Regions from separate parts of the Massilia sp. BKSP1R2A-1 genome, predicted to be linked through region 1. Evidence: riboswitches for the same ligand, from Rfam matches in the RefSeq annotation. Region 1 holds a riboswitch; the other holds the start of a gene.

The links. Region 1 has a riboswitch for thiamine pyrophosphate ahead of ACQ7JA_RS06390 (TonB-dependent siderophore receptor). Riboswitches for the same ligand answer to the same signal wherever they lie in the genome.
Region 2: linked by a shared signal. The riboswitch ahead of thiC (phosphomethylpyrimidine synthase ThiC) and the one ahead of ACQ7JA_RS06390 (TonB-dependent siderophore receptor) in region 1 are both predicted to bind thiamine pyrophosphate.

Annotation. Positions count from the first base shown of each region.
Region 1 is NZ_JBOBRE010000003.1:164,201-173,967, reverse strand. It holds gene ACQ7JA_RS06400 (TonB-dependent receptor domain-containing protein) at 1-73, opposite strand, end outside; gene ACQ7JA_RS06395 (HDOD domain-containing protein) at 341-1,303, shown strand; gene ACQ7JA_RS06390 (TonB-dependent siderophore receptor) at 1,457-3,592, opposite strand; TPP riboswitch at 3,689-3,797, opposite strand; gene ACQ7JA_RS06385 (methyl-accepting chemotaxis protein) at 4,002-5,606, shown strand; gene ACQ7JA_RS06380 (GNAT family N-acetyltransferase) at 5,570-6,001, opposite strand; gene ACQ7JA_RS06375 (DUF535 family protein) at 6,024-7,046, opposite strand; gene ACQ7JA_RS06370 (glutathione S-transferase) at 7,333-8,040, shown strand; gene dkgB (2,5-didehydrogluconate reductase DkgB) at 8,041-8,841, opposite strand; gene ACQ7JA_RS06360 (MFS transporter) at 8,865-9,767, opposite strand, start outside.
Region 2 is NZ_JBOBRE010000002.1:414,649-424,415, forward strand. It holds gene thiE (thiamine phosphate synthase) at 1-330, opposite strand, end outside; gene thiD (bifunctional hydroxymethylpyrimidine kinase/phosphomethylpyrimidine kinase) at 341-1,084, opposite strand; gene ACQ7JA_RS05175 (thiazole synthase) at 1,084-1,878, opposite strand; gene thiS (sulfur carrier protein ThiS) at 2,016-2,219, opposite strand; gene thiC (phosphomethylpyrimidine synthase ThiC) at 2,219-4,132, opposite strand; TPP riboswitch at 4,200-4,305, opposite strand; gene ACQ7JA_RS05190 (valine--tRNA ligase) at 4,394-7,192, shown strand; gene ACQ7JA_RS05195 (DUF2147 domain-containing protein) at 7,349-7,798, shown strand; gene ACQ7JA_RS05200 (VOC family protein) at 7,819-8,187, shown strand; gene ACQ7JA_RS05205 (SMR family transporter) at 8,219-8,560, shown strand; gene ACQ7JA_RS05210 (hypothetical protein) at 8,654-9,118, shown strand; gene ACQ7JA_RS05215 (hypothetical protein) at 9,383-9,767, shown strand, end outside.

The DNA.
Region 1 (9,767 bases):
GGACGGCGTCGGTGGGCGCGGCGCCGGCGGGCGCGACAAAGAGGAAGGCGATGAGCGCGGGTAGGAATCGCAAGCTTGGAGGGGTTACTGCCATGGTGGTCCAGTCGTGTTGTTGTGGTCGTCACGCCGCCTGGGCGGCACTCTGCATTCGTAATGAGAATCATTCTCAATGAATGTGCGAGGTATACTAAATGATAATCATTCTCATTGGCAAACGATTATTCGCCGAAGGTTTGCGCCAGCTCGTGTCCACGCGGATGCGGAGACTTTTTTTAGATATCAATTGTTTCCCTGTGGTATTAAAATAGCTGTCTGTACCGATATTGACAGGCGGTGTACTGTGAAAAAATGGATCGGCCGCTTGCTAGGCGGCGACAAGGAGACAGAAGTCGCCGCCGGCGCTGGAACGGCCGTGGCGATGGATGAAGTAGCGTTGGCGGCGGAAATCGATGCCGCCTATTACCGTTATCTGACTGCCTCGAGCGGCAGTAATCTCGCTCGTGAGCTGGAGGAGCGGGTACTGGCGGAGGTGCGGGCCCTGGCGGCCGACCCCGAAGGCGCGTCGGGACTGGTCCCGCGCGTGCCCGAGCTGGTAGCCCAGTTGCTGGGAGCGCTGTCTGACGAAAATATTTCGACGGCCGTGCTGTCGGCCGAGGTGGGACGCGACCTGGTGCTGGTCGCCGAAGTGATCCGCGAGGCCAATAGCGCCTACTATCGCCCGGCCAAGCCGATCGAGACGCTCGAGGGAGCCGTCACGATGCTTGGCCTGAACGGCCTGCGCATGCTGCTGGCGAAGATCGCGATGCGTCCGCTGATCCGCACCAAGGTGCAGGGCGTGGCGCGCCAGGTGGCGCCCACGGTCTGGAAGCATTCCGAGCGCTGCGCCTTTGCCGCGAGCGTGATGGCGCCCGGCCTGTCCGCGGGCGTGTTCGAATCCTACCTGGCGGGCCTGATGCAGAACGTGGGCCTGCAGGTGGCCTTCCAGGTGGCCGACCGCATCTGCGAAGGCAAGGTGCCGGGTTCCGGGACCTTCGGTGTCGAGCTGTTCGCGGCCAGCCGCCTGCTGTCATCGGTGATCGCCGCGCACTGGGAGTTCCCGGTGGAGGTGGTCGATGCAATCGCCCGCATGGGCGATCCGGACTCTTCGCACCTGGCCCAGGCCCTGGCCCAGGGCGACCGCATCGCCAAGCTGCGCCTGCTGCTCGACGCGGAAGTGATCTACGAGGACGACAGCTTCGTCACCACCGGACTGAATGGCTTCCAGCGGCGCTGCCTGGGCAAGCTGGCCGATCTGGGGGATTGATTCCGCGACGGCGGATATGCGGTCTTCGTAGGTTGGTCGGGTCCTCCCGACCGCGCGTTCAACTCCCTTGCGATCGGATGATGCGCTGTTCAGAGACTGTTTGAACGCGCGGTCGGCGAAGCCGACCACCCTACAAAAGCATCAAGCTGACCTTCAGAAGTCGAACTGCGCCGACACGCGGAAGGTGCGCGGCGCGCCCGGCAGCAGGTAGCCGCCCAGCGACTGCGTCACGTCGCGCCAGTAGAATTTGTCGAACACATTGTCCACGCGCGCGCGCAGGATGGTGTGCATGCCTCCCACGCGCAGCGCATAGGACGTGCCCAGGCCGGCCACGTGGTAGCCCGGCACGATGGCGCGGTTGGCCGGGTCGAAGGCCTTGCTGCCCGAGTACTGCCAGACCGCGTCCACCTTCAGTCCCTGGATCGCCGGCAGCGCATATTCCACCCAGGCGGTCGAACGCAGCTCCGGCACATTGGTCACGCGCTTGCCTTCCACGCCCGGGTCGCCCGTGCCGGTCTGTTCGGCGTCGAGCGCCATCAGCGACAGGCTGTAGTTGAGTTCCGCGTTCAGCTTGCCCTGGGCCGCCAGTTCCAGCCCGCGGTGGCGCTGCTCGCCGGCGCGGACAAAAGCGCCGCCCGCGTTCACGTATTCCAGGCCCTGCCTGATGTCGAAGACGGCGGCCGACACCATCATGGCGTTGTTGACGATCCCCTTCACGCCTAGCTCGATCTGTTTCGAACGGCTCGGGTCGAGCACGGTATTCTCGTTGGTCGTGCCCATCTCGGCGATGCCGCCATGCTGCAGGCCGTGGGAGAGCGAACCGTAGACGCTCCAGTCGCGCGCCGGCTTGTAGACCAGCGCGACGCTCGGCAGCACGAAGGAGTCGTTCGCATGCGCCCATGGCAGCTCGACCTCGGCCTTCTCGTTGCGCTTGAGCTTTACCCAGCGCAGGCCGGTGTGCAGCGTGAACCGCTCGGACAGCGTGGCCACGTCCTGCACGAACAGGGCGCTTTCGCGGTCGTTGCGGCGCTCCATGACCGGACCGGTCGCCGGGTTGCCCGGGGCCGGGTCGACGACCTGGTTCCGATAGATGTTGCTGGAGCCCGCGTAGTCGTAGACGTATTCGCCGAAGCTGTCGTGGCGTTCGGACATCGCGGCGCCAACGGTAAGCTGGTGGCGCACCGCGCCGGTGTCGATGCGCCCCTGCAGCATGGCCTGCGCGCCCCACGGGGTCTTGCGCTCGCCCACGCTCTGGTAATCGTAGACGTCGTAGTCGCCGTTCGAGCAGTAGCCCGGATAGAAGCCATCGCCCTCGTTGCTGCAGCCGTAGGGGAAGGCGGTGTAGTCGTCGCGCTTGAACCAGTGCTTGTTGGCGTTGACGGTGGCGGTCCAGTCGGCGTTGAGGCGGACCTGGAAGCGCAGGCCGAGATTGCTGCTGTCGGTCTCGACCGGCTTGGTCCAGGGCTGGTCGTTCAGCAGGGTCTTGGGCGAGATCCCGGACGGCAGGACTTCGTTGCGCAGCAGCTGGTAGCCCGGCGCCGTGATCTGCGAACGGTGCTGGTGGTCGAGGTCCAGCTGCAACAGCGCATCCGGCGTGACCTGCCAGTCGAAGGCGGCGGACACGAACTGGCGCTCGCCGTCGGCGCCGCGCACATAGGATTTCAGGTCTTCCGCCGCGGCGTTGATACGGTAGCCGAAGCGGCGGTCCTCGAAGCGGCCGCCCAGGTCGATCGAACCGTGCAGGGTGCCGCGCTCGCTCACCTCGACCAGGCTTGACCTCAGCGGCGCATTGGTGGGGCGCTTGGTCACGAAGTTGACCATGCCGCCCGGTGCGGCGACGCCGGCCTGCAGGCCGGCCAGGCCGCGCAGCACTTCGATGCGCTCCTTGTTCTCGAGCGGGATCTGGGTGTCGGCGGGAATCGCAATGCCGTCCTTGCGGTAGCTGGTGGCGTTGTCCAGGGCGAAGCCGCGGATCGAGAACTGCTCGGCATAGCCGACCGCGTTGTAGGCGTCGCCGATCGAGGCGTCGAAGCGGGCGGCATCGGTCACGTTGCGGATCGACAGGTCCAGCATCTGGGTCGTGCCGAGGGCGGTGATCGAGGCCGGGGTGTCGAGCAGCGGGGCGTCGGTGAAGCCGCCGATGCTGGCGCGGTCGCTGGCGACCCAGCGGCTGCCGGTGACGACCACCGAGGTGACGCCTTCGGGCGCGGCCTGCTGCGCCGAAGCGTTCAGGGAGAAGGCCTGCAGGACTGCGCAGGCGAGGACGGTTTGTTTCAGCGTGGATGTCATGGGTTTGCTCGTCTTCGCGCGCCACGTTCGATGCGAGATGGCGCGCTGCTTTTTCAAAAAAGCCGGAGCCAACGTGGGGGAAGGGCAAACAAGGATGGGAACTGCGTTGCGCTTTCCTTCGCTGGCATTATCCAGATCAGGTACGAAGGGTATCTCTCACCCGGCAGCGCGCTGATCGCACGCGCCAGGACCCCTAGCGAGGCGGCAGTGTAACACGGACCCGGGCGGGTGTGGCGAAGGTGGCAACAGGCCCACGATAAGGAAAGTCGGCAATGTTGTTTCTCTTGCCAGAAGGAGAAGCATAAATACAACGCAGATATATTAAATGAAGGACATTATCGTTATCGTGCGGCAATAAATTCAACAAATGTGATTAAATTGCCGATTCTTTGACTAATTGACCATAACCATGAAACTCCTCCACCGTGTTGCCATCGCCCGGCAACTCTATACGGCCTTCGGCCTGGTTCTGGCCGTCACACTGGTCCTGGCCGTGTTTGCGGTGTCTCGGGTCAATGGCATCCAGGGCGCGCTGGACGCCGCGAATGGCGTGCGCGACACCCAGCTCGAGCCGCTCTATGCGGCGCGCGAAGCCCTGGCCCAGACCGGGATCGCCGCCCGCAACGCCTATATCTTCAGGGACGAGGCTTCCGCCCGGCGCGAACTCGATCTCGTCGACAGCTTCAAGGCCGACTACCTCGCCGTGCTGCCGACGCTCGACACGTCCATGGGAAGCGACTCCCAGTACCGCAAGGTCAGGGACGGCCTGCTGTCCATGGCGAAGGAGCTCGAGCGTCCGCGCGCCTACCGCGCCAGCGCGGACCTGGAAGGCTATAGCCAGTTCCTTGTGAACGAGTGCAGCCCCCTGCGGCGCCGGATCGTCGCCGACATCGACGCGCTGGTACAGGCGCTCCAGCAGCGCACCGCCGCCAGCAGCATGGCCGCCAACGAGGAGGCTGCGCAGGCGCGCACCTGGATCACGGCCTTGAGCGCGGTCTCGGTGATCCTGTGCGCCCTGGTCGGCGCGGTCATCGTGCGCAGCCTGCTCGGGCAGCTGGGCGGCGAGCCGGCCCAGGCCACCGCCGTGGCGCGCGCCATCGCGGACGGGCGCCTGTACCACCCGATCGATACCCGGCGCGCGGGTGCCGCGAGCATGATCCATGCGATGGCTACGATGCGCCGGGAGCTGTCGGCCATCGTCAGCAAGGTGAGGAGCGGCACCGAGACCATCGCGGCGGCGTCCTCCGAGATCGCCACCGGCAACGTCGATCTGTCAAGCCGCACCGAGACCCAGTCGGCCGCGCTGGCCCAGGTGGCGCAGTCGATGGGCCACCTGATCGAGACCGTGCAGCAGAATGCGGACTACGTCGAGCAGGCCAGGCTGCTGGCCGGCGACGCCTCGAAGGTGTCGCTGGAAGGGGGCGCGGCGGTCGAGCAGGTGGTCGCCACCATGGGGCTGATCCACGATTCGTCCGGCAAGATCGTCGACATCATTTCGGTCATCGACGGTATCGCCTTCCAGACCAATATCCTCGCGCTCAACGCGGCAGTGGAGGCGGCGCGCGCCGGCGAGCAGGGGCGGGGCTTCGCTGTCGTCGCGGCCGAAGTGCGCAACCTGGCGCACCGCTCGGCGGCGGCGGCCAAGGAAATCAAGGCCCTGATCGAGGATTCCGTGGCCAGGGTCGACACCGGCGCGCTGCTCGTCGGCCAGGCCGGCGAGACCATCCGTAAAGTGGTGGACGGTGTGCAGCGCCTGAACGACATCATCGATCGCATCGGCACGGCGACCGGTTCGCAGCGCGCCGACATCGAGCGCGTGGACGGCGCCATCGCCCACCTGGACGAAATGACGGGACAGAACGCGGCCTTGGTCGAGGAAGCGGCCGCGGCGGCTGAATCGCTGCGGCGGCAGGCGGCGGAGCTGCACGCGGTGGTGAGCATCTTCCAGCTGGAAGACGGTGCAAGCGGCAGGGCGGCTCAGGCGGCCGGGCGACGCATCGCAATCACGTCCTGACCGCGTTCCCGGTAAGCGGCGAGGCGCTGGTTGAGAATGGCAGGGAGTGCGGCGCCGTGCACGCGCGCGAAGCCGGCGGCGGCATAGAAGTGCTCGAGGTGGGTGTAGGGCAGGCAGAAAGTTGCGTTCTTCGCCATGTGGGGCACGCAGGCGGCAAGCAGGCGCGCGCCGATGCCCTGGCCCTGGCAGGCTGCGCGAACCTGCATCCCGCGCAGTACGGTGACGCCTTCTTCGGCGCACAGCCTTACCACGCCGGCCAGGGTGGCGCCGGCCTTCGCCACGATCACCGTATCGTCCGCGCCCAGGGCGGCGCCATAGCCGGCCTCGGCGTAGAGGCCGGCGATGGCGTCACGGTCCTGCGGGCCGGCCGGCAGGATGTCGATCGGGGAAGGCAATCGCGAACCCGAGGCGGCCGCCTCAGGCCTCGGCGACGGCGGGCGCGCTCACCGCGCGCGCCTGGCTGGCGGCGGCCGGCGCCATGTGGCGCAGCATCGTGCTGCGGGTCGAGTCGCCGATGGCGCGCCAGAACTCGCGGCGCTGGGCGGCGCGCTTGCGGTGCTTGGACGGCATGTCGGCCAGCGGCTTGAGGTAAAAGGGCAGGCGGATCAGGTAGCTGCGGCCCGGCATCTCGACCCCGCCCAGGATCTTCCAGAAGCCGTCGTAGGCGTTCTCGAAATGCTTGACGTCCTGCGGGTCGTAGGCGATGTGCGCGCTGCACTTGATGGCCACCACCTGGTCGATGCCCATGGCCTGGGCCACGCCCTGCATGGCGGCGAAGCAGAAGAAGCTCGGCGAGTTGTTGGGAAAGGCTTCTTCGAAGGCCGCGAAGGCGGCGCCGGAGTCGGTCCAGCGGCCCTGGTTGCGGGTGACGAAGGGCACCGTCGGCAGGTCGACGCCCGCGAGCTGGCCGTCTACCCAGGTATAGGACAGGCGGTGCAGGTACCTGCCGTCGGCGACCAGCGAGATGGTGAGGTCGCCCTCGGCGTCGAGGCGCGGGGCCATCTCGAGGCGCATCAGGAAGCTGTGTTCACCGTTGTCGTCCTGCGACAGGTGCTGCCACAGCGTGAGCCCGCCGCCGCCGTAGACCGCCTGGTGGTAGGCATTGCTGAAGGCGGCGTCTTCGAAACGGTAGTGCGAGAGCACGCACTGCACGCGCTGGCGTGGGCTCAGGTCTGTCGAGAGATAGCTGCGGTGGCTCAGGTGGTGGAAGAGGTCGTCGCCGGGGGCGCTCGCCACGAAGCGGCGCACCAGGTCGAGGCGGCACAGGGCCTGGTGTTCGCGCCAGTAGCGCAGCACGCGCAGGCTGCGCACGATGCTGAGCATCCACGAGGCGGGCGTGTACTGGCCGCGGCGGGCCAGCCAACTTCTGGATAAGTGAGCGAAGATCACGGTGCTGCTCCATTCGGCGTAAAGTTGCGGGCGCTTGGTGCGGCGCCACATTCTTTATCTTGGATGCCCGCACAAGGACGGGCTAGCACGGCAGAAACGACATTCTGCCATGAAGGGCCGGGAGCTAACTGGCGCCGGGGTGGGTCAGGAATTTTCGAAGCGAAGCACGGCGAAGGCTTGCGTTCATAGGTCTCTCTCTCGGTATCGGCTTTTTTGCCAATTTGCGACTTTTTGTTTTCGCCTGACAGGCACTATAAGATTACCATGTTTGTGCGGCGACACGCTTGGCTTTCATCGTCAATAATTGCGCCAGACCGAACCACCCCGGAGGCAACCCATGGCGTACGAACTTTTTTATTGGCCCGGTATCCAAGGCCGTGGCGAATTTGTCCGGCTTGCCCTGGAGGAAGCCGGCGCCGACTACGTGGACCTGGCGCGCCGCGAGGGCGGCATGGACCTCCTGATGTCGGCGCTGGACACCGAATCCCATCCCTCCTTCGCGCCGCCCTTCCTGAAGGCGGGCGAGATGACCATCGGCCAGGTGGCCAATATCCTGCTCTACCTTGGCGAACAGCATGCGCTGGCGCCGCGCAGCGATCCGGGCCGCCTGTGGACCCACCAGCTGCAGCTGACCATCGCCGACCTGGTCGCCGAGATCCACGACACCCACCATCCCATCGCCACCTCGCTCTACTACGAAGACCAGAAGCCGGAAGCGCTGCGCCGCGCGGCCGACCTGATCGAGACGCGCCTGCCGAAGTTCTTCGGCTACTTCTCGCGCATCCTCAGCAACCCCGAGCCGCGCGACTGGCTGGTGGGCGACAAGCCGACCTACGCCGACCTCTCGCTGTTCCAGGTGATCGAGGGCCTGCGCTACGCCTTCCCGAACGCGATGAAGCGGCTCGAGGGCGAGTATCCCGCCCTGGGCCGCCTGCGCGACCGGGTGGCGGCGCGGCCCAACATCGCGGCCTACCTGGCATCGGGCCGGCGCATCCCGTTCAACGAAAACGGCATCTTCCGCCACTATCCGGAGCTGGACGAATAGTCAGTCCCAGGTCGGTGCGAACTCGGGGCTGACCAGGCGCCCGGCCCGATCGAGCGCATCGATCGCCGCGATGTCGCCGGCGTCCAGCACCAGCCGCGGGGCCTCCAGGTTGCCGGCCAGGTTGGCGCGCTTCGTCGACGAGGGAATCACCGCGTAACCCTTGGCCAGCAGCCACGCCAGCGTGACCTGGGCCGCGGTCGCCTCGTGGCGCGTGGCGATGCCACGGATGACGGGGTCGTCCATCACCTTGCCGTAGGCGAGCGGCATGTAGGCCGTCACGTGGATGCCCATCTCACGCGCAAAGGCGGCCACGCCGCGGTTCTGCAGGTAGGGATGCAGCTCGACCTGGTTGGTGGCGATGTTGGCCGCGCCGACCGCATCGATCGCTTCGCGCATCAGGGCGACCGGAAAATTCGAGATGCCGATGGCGGCGCTCAGGCCCGCTTCGCGCGCCTCCAGCAGCGCTTCCATGGTCTCGCGCACCGGCACCTGGGCGCCGGGCGAAGGCCAGTGCACCAGCGTCAGGTCGAGCTGCTCGAGGCGCAGCTTGCGCAGGCTCTCCTTCAGGCTCGGCGCGACCAGTCCGCCGGCCAGGTTCGCGGTCCAGATCTTGGTGGTCACGAAAACCTCGTCGCGCGCCACCGTTGACGCCGCGAGGGCGGCGCCGACTTCTTCCTCGTTGCCGTAGATCTGGGCGGTGTCGATGTGGCGGTAGCCGAGTTCGAGTCCAGCGGCGACCGAGTCGATGGCTTGCTGGCCCTGCAGGCGGAAGGTGCCGAGGCCGAGTTGGGGCATAGTCATGGTCATGTTCATTCCTTTCGTGTTCAGTGGGTGATGACGGCGGTCTTCACGGCTGCCTTTGCCGGCAGGCCGTCGCGGCGGTCGAGCCAGCCGGCCAGGGTTGTCAAAGCAAAGGCGCCGACGACGATCAAGGCGCCGATCGGTGGCGTGGCCATCAGGCCGAAGCGGGCCACCACCAGGCCGCCGCCCCAGGCACCCAGGGCGATGCCGACGTTGAAGGCGGCGATGTTCAGGCCCGAGGCCACGTCCACGGCCTGCGGCGCATCGCGCTCGGCGCGCTGGACGACATAGACCTGCAGGCCGGGCACATTGCCGAAGGCGACGGCGCCCCAGGCCAGCACGGTGGCCAGCACCAGCCATTTGTTCGGCGCGGTGAAGCCCAGGACCAGCAGCACCAGGGCCAGCAGGGCGAACACGATCTGCAGCGCGGGCAGCGGGCCCTTGCGGTCGGCCAGCTTGCCGCCCCAGATGTTCCCGGCCGCGACCGAGACGCCGTAGACCAGCATCACCAGGCTCACGCTGGAAGCCGCGAAGCCCGAGACTTCCTGCAGGATCGGCGCCAGATAGGTGAAGGCGATGAAGGAGCCGCCATAGCCGAGCGTCGTCATGGCATAGACCAGCAGCAGGCGCGGCTTCTTCAGGACGGCCAGCTGGGTCGGCAGGCTGGCCGGCTTGCTGCCGGCGATGTCCTTCGGCACCAGGATCCAGCTGCCGACGATGGCGACCACGCCCAGCAGCGACACGGCGAGGAAGGTGGCCTGCCAGCCGAAGTGCTGGCCGATGAAGGTCCCGAGCGGCACGCCGGTCACCAGGGCCACGGTCAGGCCGGTGAACATCAGGGCGATGGCGCTGGCGGCCTTTTCCTTCGGCACCAGGCTGGTGGCGATGGTCGAGCCGATCGAGAAGAACACGCCGTGGGCCAGGCC
Region 2 (9,767 bases), on a different contig from region 1:
GCAGGAGGCGCCGACGATCTTGTCCTGGCCCAGCAGCGCGCGCGCCTGCGAGACTGGCGCGTCCGTCCCGCCCACGTGCACGCCGTCGGCGTCGAGCTCGCGGCACAGTTCGAGGTGATCGTTGATGATGAACGGCCGTCCGTGGCGCCGGCACAGGCCCAGCAGGGCTTCCGCCTGCTGGCGGCGCAGCGCGGGGCTCGCAGTCTTGTGGCGGTACTGCACCAGGGCGGCGCCGGCCGCCAGCGCGCTGCCGGTGATGGCCAGCAGGCAGTCGGTATCGTCCCAATCGGGCGTGACGAGGTAGAGCCCCCGGAGATCGTGTTGTTTCAATGCTGTCCTTTCAATGCGTGTGCAGGATGCGGCGCGGGATGCGCTGCCCCGGCGCGACCCAGAAGGCGTGCGCCAGCGTCTGGTGGCAGTAGTCCTGGGCGTGCTCGAGTGCATCGCCCATGCCGTCGCCGTGGGCCAGGCGCGCGGCGATGGCGGCGGCCAGGGTGCAGCCGCTGCCGTGATAGTCGTGCGGCAGGCGTGGCAAGCGCCAGCTGCGCTGCTCGAGGCCGGCGCGCAGCCAGCGGTTGACGATGATGTCGCCCTCCCCATGCCCGCCGGTCACCAGCACGTGCTCGCAGGGGATCTCGCCGATCGCATGAAGCTCCGGCAGGTTGGGCGTGAGGATGGTGGCCAGCGGCAGCAGCTCGGCGAGCGCGGCGAGGGCGTTGCCCTTGCCGAGCGGATCGCCATGGCCGCTGGCCAGCACCGGGTCCAGCACCACCGGCAACCGGGGATCCGCGGCGCGCAGCTGGCGCAGCAGGCGGGCGATCGCCACCGCGTTCTCGCGGCTGCCGGGGATGCCGATCTTCACCGCATCGATGCTGCAGGTGTCGATCAGGGCGTCGGCCTGGCGCGCGACGAGGCCGGCATCGACCGGCTGCACCTCGTGCACGCGGTTGTTGTCCTGCACGGTGAGCGCCGTCGCCACCGGCAGCGCATGGCCGCCGAGGGCGCCGATGGCGGCGATGTCCGCCGCCAGGCCCGCGCCCCCGCCCGGGTCGAGCCCGGCGAATACGAGGACGGTGGGCACCATCAGGTCGCCAGGCCCGCGGTCGGCGAGGAAGGCGAACCGGCGAAACGTTTCGGCATGCGCCCGGCCAGGTGGGCTTCGCGTCCCGCGATGACGGCGTGGCGCATGGCGCCTGCCATCCGCACCGGGTCGCGCGCCGCGGCGATCGCCGTGTTCATCAGCACGCCGTCGCAGCCCAGCTCCATCGCGATGGCCGCGTCGGACGCCGTGCCGACGCCGGCGTCGACCAGCACCGGGACGCTCGCCTGCTCGATGATGAGCGAGAGGTTCCAGGGATTCAGGATGCCCATGCCGGAGCCGATCAGGGAGGCCAGCGGCATCACGGCCACGCAGCCGATCTCCTGCAGGATGCGGGCCTGGACCGGGTCGTCGCTGCAGTAGACCATCACGTCGAAACCGTCGCGCACCAGGGTCTCGGCGGCCTTGATCGTTTCCGGCATCTGCGGGAACAGGGTTTTCTCGTCGCCCAGCACCTCGAGCTTGACGAGCTTGCGCCCGCCCAGCAGCTCGCGCGCCATCTGCAGGGTGTAGACGGCGTCCTTGGCCGTATAGCAGCCGGCCGTGTTGGGCAGGATGGTGAATTCATCGGGCGGCAGCACGTCCAGCAGGCTGGGAGCGTTCGGGTCCTGGCCGATGTTCACGCGGCGGATCGCCACGGTGACGATCTCGGCGCCCGCCGCCAGGGTGGCCTCGCGCGTCTGCGCCAGGTCGCGGTACTTGCCGCTGCCGACCAGCAGGCGCGAAGCGTACTGGCGGCCGGCGATGGTCAGGAAGTCATTTTCAACTATTGCATTCATTGTTATCTCCTCATGTAGGGTGGGCGGTCCTCCGCCCACGCGTTCAATGAAAATAGCGTCGCCACAGTGCGTCCGAAAGTCGAACGCGCGGACGGCGAAGCGTGATCTGGTCCACTGGCCCAGATCACCCCTACGATTCAGCCGCCACCGATGGCGCGCACGATGTCCACCCTGTCCCTGGCCTGCAGATTTCGCTGCGGCCACTGCGGGCGCGGCACGACTTCGCGGTTGACCGCGACCGCGACCGCCTGGCCGCCCAGGCCCAGCTGGCCGGCCAGGTCATGCAGCGACACCCCCGGCGCCACCAGGTAGGGCGAACCGTTCAGTTCGATCTCGACCATCACACCTCCCGGTACAACCTGGCGCCGCTGCGCACGAACTCGATCGCCTTTTCCTGCATGCCCTGCCTGAGCGCCGCTTCTTCGCCCACGCCGCTGGCGGCCGCGTACTCGCGCACTTCCTGGGTGATCTTCATCGAGCAGAAATGCGGGCCGCACATCGAGCAGAAGTGGGCCACCTTGGCGGAATCCTTGGGCAGGGTCTCGTCGTGGAAGGCGCGCGCCTTGTCGGGGTCCAGGCCCAGGTTGAACTGGTCTTCCCAGCGGAACTCGAAGCGCGCCTTCGAGAGCGCGTTGTCGCGCAGCTGGGCGCCGGGGTGGCCCTTGGCCAGGTCGGCCGCGTGGGCGGCGATCTTGTAGGTGATGATGCCGTCCTTGACGTCCTGCTTGTCCGGCAGGCCCAGGTGCTCCTTGGGCGTGACGTAGCACAGCATGGCGGTGCCGTACCAGCCGATGGTGGCCGCGCCGATGCCCGAGGTGATGTGGTCGTAGCCGGGCGCGATGTCGGTGGTGAGCGGGCCCAGGGTATAGAACGGCGCTTCGCTGCACTGCTCCAGCTGCAGGTCCATGTTCTCCTTGATCAGGTGCAGCGGCACGTGACCCGGGCCCTCGATCATGGTCTGCACGTCGTGGCGCCAGGCGATTTGCGTCAGCTCGCCCAGGGTCTTCAGTTCGGCCAGCTGGGCTTCGTCGTTGGCGTCGTAGATCGAGCCGGGACGCAGGCCGTCGCCCAGGCTGAAGGACACGTCGTAGGCCTTCATGATCTCGCAGATCTCTTCGAAATGCGTGTAGAGGAAGGATTCCTTGTGGTGGGCCAGGCACCACTTGGCCATGATCGAGCCGCCGCGCGAGACGATGCCGGTCAGGCGCCTGGCCGTCATCGGCACGTAGGCCAGGCGCACGCCGGCGTGGATGGTGAAGTAGTCGACGCCCTGCTCCGCCTGCTCGATCAGGGTGTCGCGGTAGATCTCCCAGGTGAGTTCCTCGGCCTTGCCGCCGACCTTTTCCAGCGCCTGGTAGATCGGCACCGTCCCGATCGGCACCGGGGAATTCCGGATGATCCATTCGCGGGTCTCGTGGATATGCTTGCCGGTCGAGAGGTCCATGACGTTGTCGGCCCCCCAGCGGATCGCCCACGTCATCTTTTCCACCTCTTCGCCGATCGAGGAGGTGACGGCCGAGTTGCCGATATTGGCGTTGATCTTCACCAGGAAGTTGCGGCCGATGATCATCGGTTCGATTTCAGGGTGATTGATGTTGGCGGGGATGATGGCGCGGCCGCGGGCGACCTCGTCGCGCACGAACTCGGGCGTGATCTCGGCCGGAATGCTGGCGCCGAAGGACTGGCCCGGGTGCTGGCGCGCCAGCAGGCTGGCCACGCGCGCTCCCATCGGGCCGGAATCGACGAGCGACGCCAGGTATTCCTTGCGGCGCAGGTTCTCGCGCAGGGCGATGAATTCCATCTCCGGCGTGACGATCCCCTGGCGCGCGTAGTGCATCTGGGTGACGTTGCGCCCAGGCTTCGCACGGCGCGGGGTACGCTGCAACTCGAAGCGCAAGGCAGCCAGGGCCGGGTCGCGCAGGCGCGCCTGGCCGTACTCGGAGCTCGGGCCGGACAGCTCTTCGGTGTCGCCGCGTTCCAGTATCCAGGGCAGGCGCGGCGTGTTCAGGCCACGGCGCACGTCGATGCTCGCCGCCGGGTCGGTATAGGGGCCCGACGTGTCGTAGACAAAGAGCGGCGGATTCGCCTCGCCGCCGAAACTGTCCGGCGTCGGGGATTGCGAGATCTCGCGCATCGGCACGCGGATATCGGGCCGGCTGCCTTCGATATAGACCTTGCGCGAGTTGGGGAAGGGTTCGATCGCCGCCTGGTCGACCGTGGCGGTCGCAGCGTCGAATTTGAGTGGTGCGTTCATGTGGCTCCTTTGCGGAGCCAGCAAAGGAGTGTGCCAGATACGAGGAGGCGCGCGCGGCTGCGCACGGCCATGCTTCTGACTGCTTCCCTTCGCTGGCATTATCCAGATCAGGTTCGGAGGGTATTTCTCACCCGCGTGTCGCTTTTGCGACAGCAGGACCCCTAGCGTGTGCTGCCCTGGAAGTTCCAGAAGCAGCGGGCCGGATTATAGCGCCATCTACTCTATAATGGTTCTTTTCGCACAATTTTTAAGTCACCAATCATGGAACTTGCCAAGTCTTTCGAGCCCGCAGACATTGAACAACACTGGCGCACCGAATGGGAACAGCGCGGTTATTTCACCGCCACCATGGAAGACGGCAAGCCGTCGTTCGCCATCCAGCTGCCGCCGCCGAACGTCACCGGCACCCTGCACATGGGCCATGCCTTCAACCAGACCATCATGGATGGCCTGACCCGCTACTACCGCATGCGCGGCTACAACACCGCCTGGGTACCGGGCACCGACCACGCCGGCATCGCCACCCAGATCGTCGTCGAGCGCCAGCTCGACGCCCAGAAGATCTCGCGCCACGACCTCGGCCGCGAGGCTTTCGTGGAGAAGGTCTGGGAGTGGAAGGAAAAGTCGGGCAGCACCATCACCGGCCAGATGCGCCGCATGGGCACCTCGCCGGACTGGAAACGCGAATACTTCACGATGGACGAGCCGCGCTCGAAAACCGTCACCGAAGTCTTCGTGCGCCTGTTCGAACAGGGCCTGATCTACCGCGGCAAGCGCCTGGTCAACTGGGACCCGGTGCTGGGCACGGCCGTCTCGGACCTGGAAGTCGACTCGCAGGAAGAAGACGGCTCGATGTGGTACATCCAGTACCCGCTGGCCGACGGCTCGGGCCACCTGACGGTGGCAACCACCCGTCCCGAAACCATGCTGGGCGACGTCGCCGTGGCCGTGGACCCGACCGACGAGCGCTATACCCACCTGCACGGCAAGCTCCTGACCCTGCCGCTGACCGGCCGCCAGATCCCGGTCATCGCCGACAGCTACGTGGACAAGGAATTCGGCACCGGCTGCGTGAAGATCACCCCGGCCCACGATTTCAACGACTACGCGGTCGGCCAGCGCGCCGGCATCGCCCCGATCAACATCTTCACGCTCGACGCGAAGATCAACGAGAACGGCCCGGCTCAATACCAGGGCCTGGACCGCTTCGCCGCGCGCAAGCAGATCGTCGCCGACCTGGAGGCGCAGGGCCTGCTGGAACAGGTCAAGCCGCACAAGCTGATGGTGCCGCGCGGCGACCGTACCGGCGTCGTCATCGAACCGATGCTGACTGACCAGTGGTTCGTCGCCATGAGCAAACCGGCGCCGGAAGGCACCTTCAACCCGGGCAAGTCGATCACCGAAGTGGCGCTGGAAAAGGTCGCCAACGGCCAGATCAAGTTCGTGCCTGAGAACTGGAGCACCACCTACAACCAGTGGCTGGGCAACATCCAGGACTGGTGCATTTCGCGCCAGCTGTGGTGGGGCCACCGCATCCCGGCCTGGTATGGCGAGAACGGCGAGATCGTCGTCGCCCGCAGCGAAGAGGAAGCGCAGGCCAAGGCCGCCGCACAGGGCATCACGGGCGCATTGCGCCGCGACGACGACGTGCTCGATACCTGGTTCTCCTCGGCCCTGGTGCCCTTCTCGACCATGGGCTGGCCGGAAGAGACCCCGGACATGAAGCACTTCCTGCCTTCGTCGGTGCTGGTGACCGGCTTCGACATCATCTTCTTCTGGGTCGCCCGCATGGTGATGATGACGGCCCACTTCACCGGCAAGGTACCGTTCGAGACCGTGTACGTGCACGGCCTGGTGCGCGATTCCCAGGGCCAGAAGATGTCGAAGTCGAAGGGCAACACGCTCGACCCGATCGACCTGATCGACGGCATCGACGTCGAGTCGCTGGTCGCCAAGCGCACCACCGGCCTGATGGACCCGCGCGGCGCCGAGAAAATCGCCAAGGCCACCCGCAAGGAATTCCCGGAAGGGATCCCGGCCTTCGGCACCGACGCCGTGCGCTTCACCATGGCGAGCTACGCCTCGCTGGGCCGCAACATCAACTTCGACCTCGGCCGCTGCGAGGGCTACCGCAACTTCTGCAACAAGCTGTGGAACGCCACCCGCTTCGTGATGATGAACACGGAAGGCAAGGATTGCAGCGCCCCGAATCCGGAAGACCTGTCGCCCGCCGACCGCTGGATCGTCTCGCTGCTGAACCGCGTCGAACTCGATATCGCCAAGGGCTTCGCCGACTACCGCTTCGACAATATCGCGAGCAGCATCTACAACTTCGTCTGGTACGAATACTGCGACTGGTACCTGGAACTGGCCAAGGTCTCGGTCCAGCAGGGCACGGAGGCGCAGCAGCGCGCCACCCGCCACACCCTGCTGCGCGTGCTGGAAGTGGTGCTGCGCCTGGCGCACCCGATCATCCCCTTCGTCACCGAAGCGCTGTGGCAGGCGATCGCGCCGCTGGCCGGCAAGACCGGCGACACCATCATGCTGCAGCCCTACCCGCTGGCCGACACCTCGCAGATCAGCGAAGACGCGGAAAGCTGGATGGAGCAGCTCAAGGCCCTGATCGACGCCACCCGCAACCTGCGCGGCGAGATGTCGCTGTCGCCGTCGGTGCGCGTGCCGCTGATCGTGGAACCGGGCACCGCTGAAGACCGCGCCCGCATGACCGCCTTCGCGCCCTATATCCAGGCACTGGGCAAGCTTGCCGAGGTGCAGATCGTCGATGCGCTGCCGGAATCGCCGGCCGCCGTGTCGATCGTCGGCACCACCAAGCTGATGCTGAAGGTCGAGATCGACGTCGCCGCCGAGCGCGAGCGCCTGTCGAAAGAGATCGCGCGCCTGCAGGGCGAGATCGCCAAGGCCAGCGGCAAGCTGTCCAACGAGAGCTTCGTTGCGCGCGCCCCGGCCGCGGTGGTGGAGCAGGAGAAGGAACGCGTCGCGAACTTCTCGGCGACGCTGGCCAAGATGCAGGAACAGCTGTCCAAGCTGCCGGCTGCCTGATCGGTTTCGCTCCATTGAAAACGCGGCTTCGGCCGCGTTTTTCATTGCTCCCGCGCCCAACGCGCGATTTGGAAGGATTCCTCGGATTCCCCTATCCACTTGGCGAACACTGTTTGCTACACTCTGCCATACCAATAACGATTCTGGAGACCCAAGATGCGACACTTGAAGAAGGCTGCCCTGATTGCCACGATGCTTGCGATGCCCCTGGTGGCGATGGCGCAAAACGCCTCGCCGGTGGGCGTGTGGAAAACGATCGACGACGAGACCGGGAAACCGAAGTCGCTGGTGCGCATCAGCGAGGAAGGCGGCGCCCTGACCGGCAAGATCGAGAAACTGTTCCGCCCGGCGGACCAGGACCAGAACCCGAAATGCACCTCCTGCGAAGGCGCGCGCAAGGACCAGCCGATCATCGGCATGACCATCCTGTGGGGCCTGAAGAAGGACGGCAACGAATACACCGGCGGCGAGATCCTCGACCCGGCCAAGGGCAAGACCTACAAGAGCAAGGCGACCCTGAAGGACAACGGCAGCAAGCTGGAAGTGCGCGGCTACATCGGCGCGCCGATGTTCGGCCGTTCCCAGACCTGGGTCCGCGAGCAGTAAGCACGACGGGGACGGCAGCCATGATCCGCAAGCACATGTATGTGCTGGCCGTCCCCGACCTCGATCGCTCGGCAGCCTTCTACCGCGACGTGCTGGGTTTTACCATCCACGAGATGGGCGACCCGGGCTGGCGCATGTTCGAGCACGACGGCTGCCGCATCATGGCCGGCGCCTGTCCCGACGCCCTGCCGGCCGCCCAGCTGGGCGACCATGGCTGGTTCGCCTATCTCGACGTCGACAACGCCGACGCCTGGCACGCCCGCGCCGAGGCCTGCGGGGCCGAGATCACCAAGCCGCTCGCCAACGAGCCCTGGGGCATGCGCGAGTTCGGCCTGCGCACGGTCGACGGCCACCGCATCATGATCGGGCATGCCCTGCCCGAGGGATGATGCGCGCAGCATGCGCCTGTATCATGGGCGCATGACCCAGACCCAAGCCTACCTCTACCTCGCCTTCGCCATCGGCGCCGAAGTCATCGGCACCACCGCCCTCAAGGCTTCCGACAGCTTCACCCGCCCATGGCCCAGCCTGCTCACGGTGGGCTGCTACGCCCTGTCCTTCTACCTGCTGACCTTCAGCCTGCGCGTGCTGCCGACCGGGATCGCCTACGCGATCTGGTCCGGCGTCGGCATCGTCCTGATTTCCGCGATCAGCTGGGTGGTCTACGAACAGCGCCTCGACCTGCCCGCCATCCTCGGGCTGGGCCTGATCATCGCCGGCGTCGCGGTCATCAACCTGTTCTCGAAGAGTGTCGGCCACTGATGCGCTGTTCAATTGCGCGCCGGGAAAATTGTCAATCCAATATCTTCCCTCTTTACTGCTGAGTACAACCCTAGTGTAACGAGGAAATATCACATGCTCTACCTGCGTCTTGCCTGCCTGCTGGCCGGCTTCCTGGTGCTGCTCGCGCCGCCGGCCATGCGGTACCCGACGGGCGCGTCGTCGAACGAGCTGGTCCCGGCCGCCGAGATGCTGATCGCGCTGTTGCTGGCCGCCGCCAGCTTCTTTTACATTGCATTGACCGGCCACCGCATCCGCCGCTCCCCGGCCCTGCGCCGCCCGTGCGCCCTGCTGCTGTGCGCCCCCTTCCTGGCCGGCGCCGCCGCCCTGTGGCGCAGCGCCACCCCGCCCGCCCTGTGGATGAGCGGCCTGCTGCTCGGCTTCACCCTGATCGTCTCGGCCATCCTCGCCTACCCCCTGCTGCGCGGCCCCAGCCCCCGCCGCATCCGCGCCCGCGAAGTCCGCCTGCACCGCCGCCGTCTGGGGTCAGAGTCGAATTATTTGCCAATATCTCACCACCAACGGACACCGCACAATTGATCCTTATCTCAGCCAATTGATCTAAAGACCGTACCCAACAATTCGACTCTGACCCTAATTTTTCCAGCCAAGAAGTAAGCCAAACCTAATTAGGGTCAGAGTCGAATTATTCGCCAAGAACTTTACGTCAGCTGCGCTCAGGCCATGTTTCGTGGTTGGAGGACAGATCACGGAGGACATTGGCAAACAATTTAACTCTGACCCTCATTGGGGGTGTGGTGTGCTATCGTCGGGGCATGTTCTGCCTGGATCGTTAGCATACCGATGAGCGTTCCGAATCCGGCGCGGCCCGTCGTGCGGGGGCGTGCCTTGCGTTATCTCCGCCTGATCAGCCTGTTCGCGGGCGTGCTGGCGCTCATCCATCCGCCCCTGCTGCTGCGCTCCGTCGCCCACGCGGTCCCTGACATGGCCGAGCCTTTCATCATGCTGGGCGGGATGCTGCTGGCGGCCGGCGGCTACTTCGTGATCGGGCTGGCGGGGCACCGCATGCGCCGCTCGCCGGAGCTGCGTTCGCTGGCGGCGCTCCTGATGATGATGCCCTTCGCGGCCAGCGCCACCGTGGTCTGGCATGGGGTCAGCAGCCCCACCCTGATGCGCATCTGCGGCTTCCTGATGGCCTTCACGCTGGTGCTCTACATGACCTTCATCT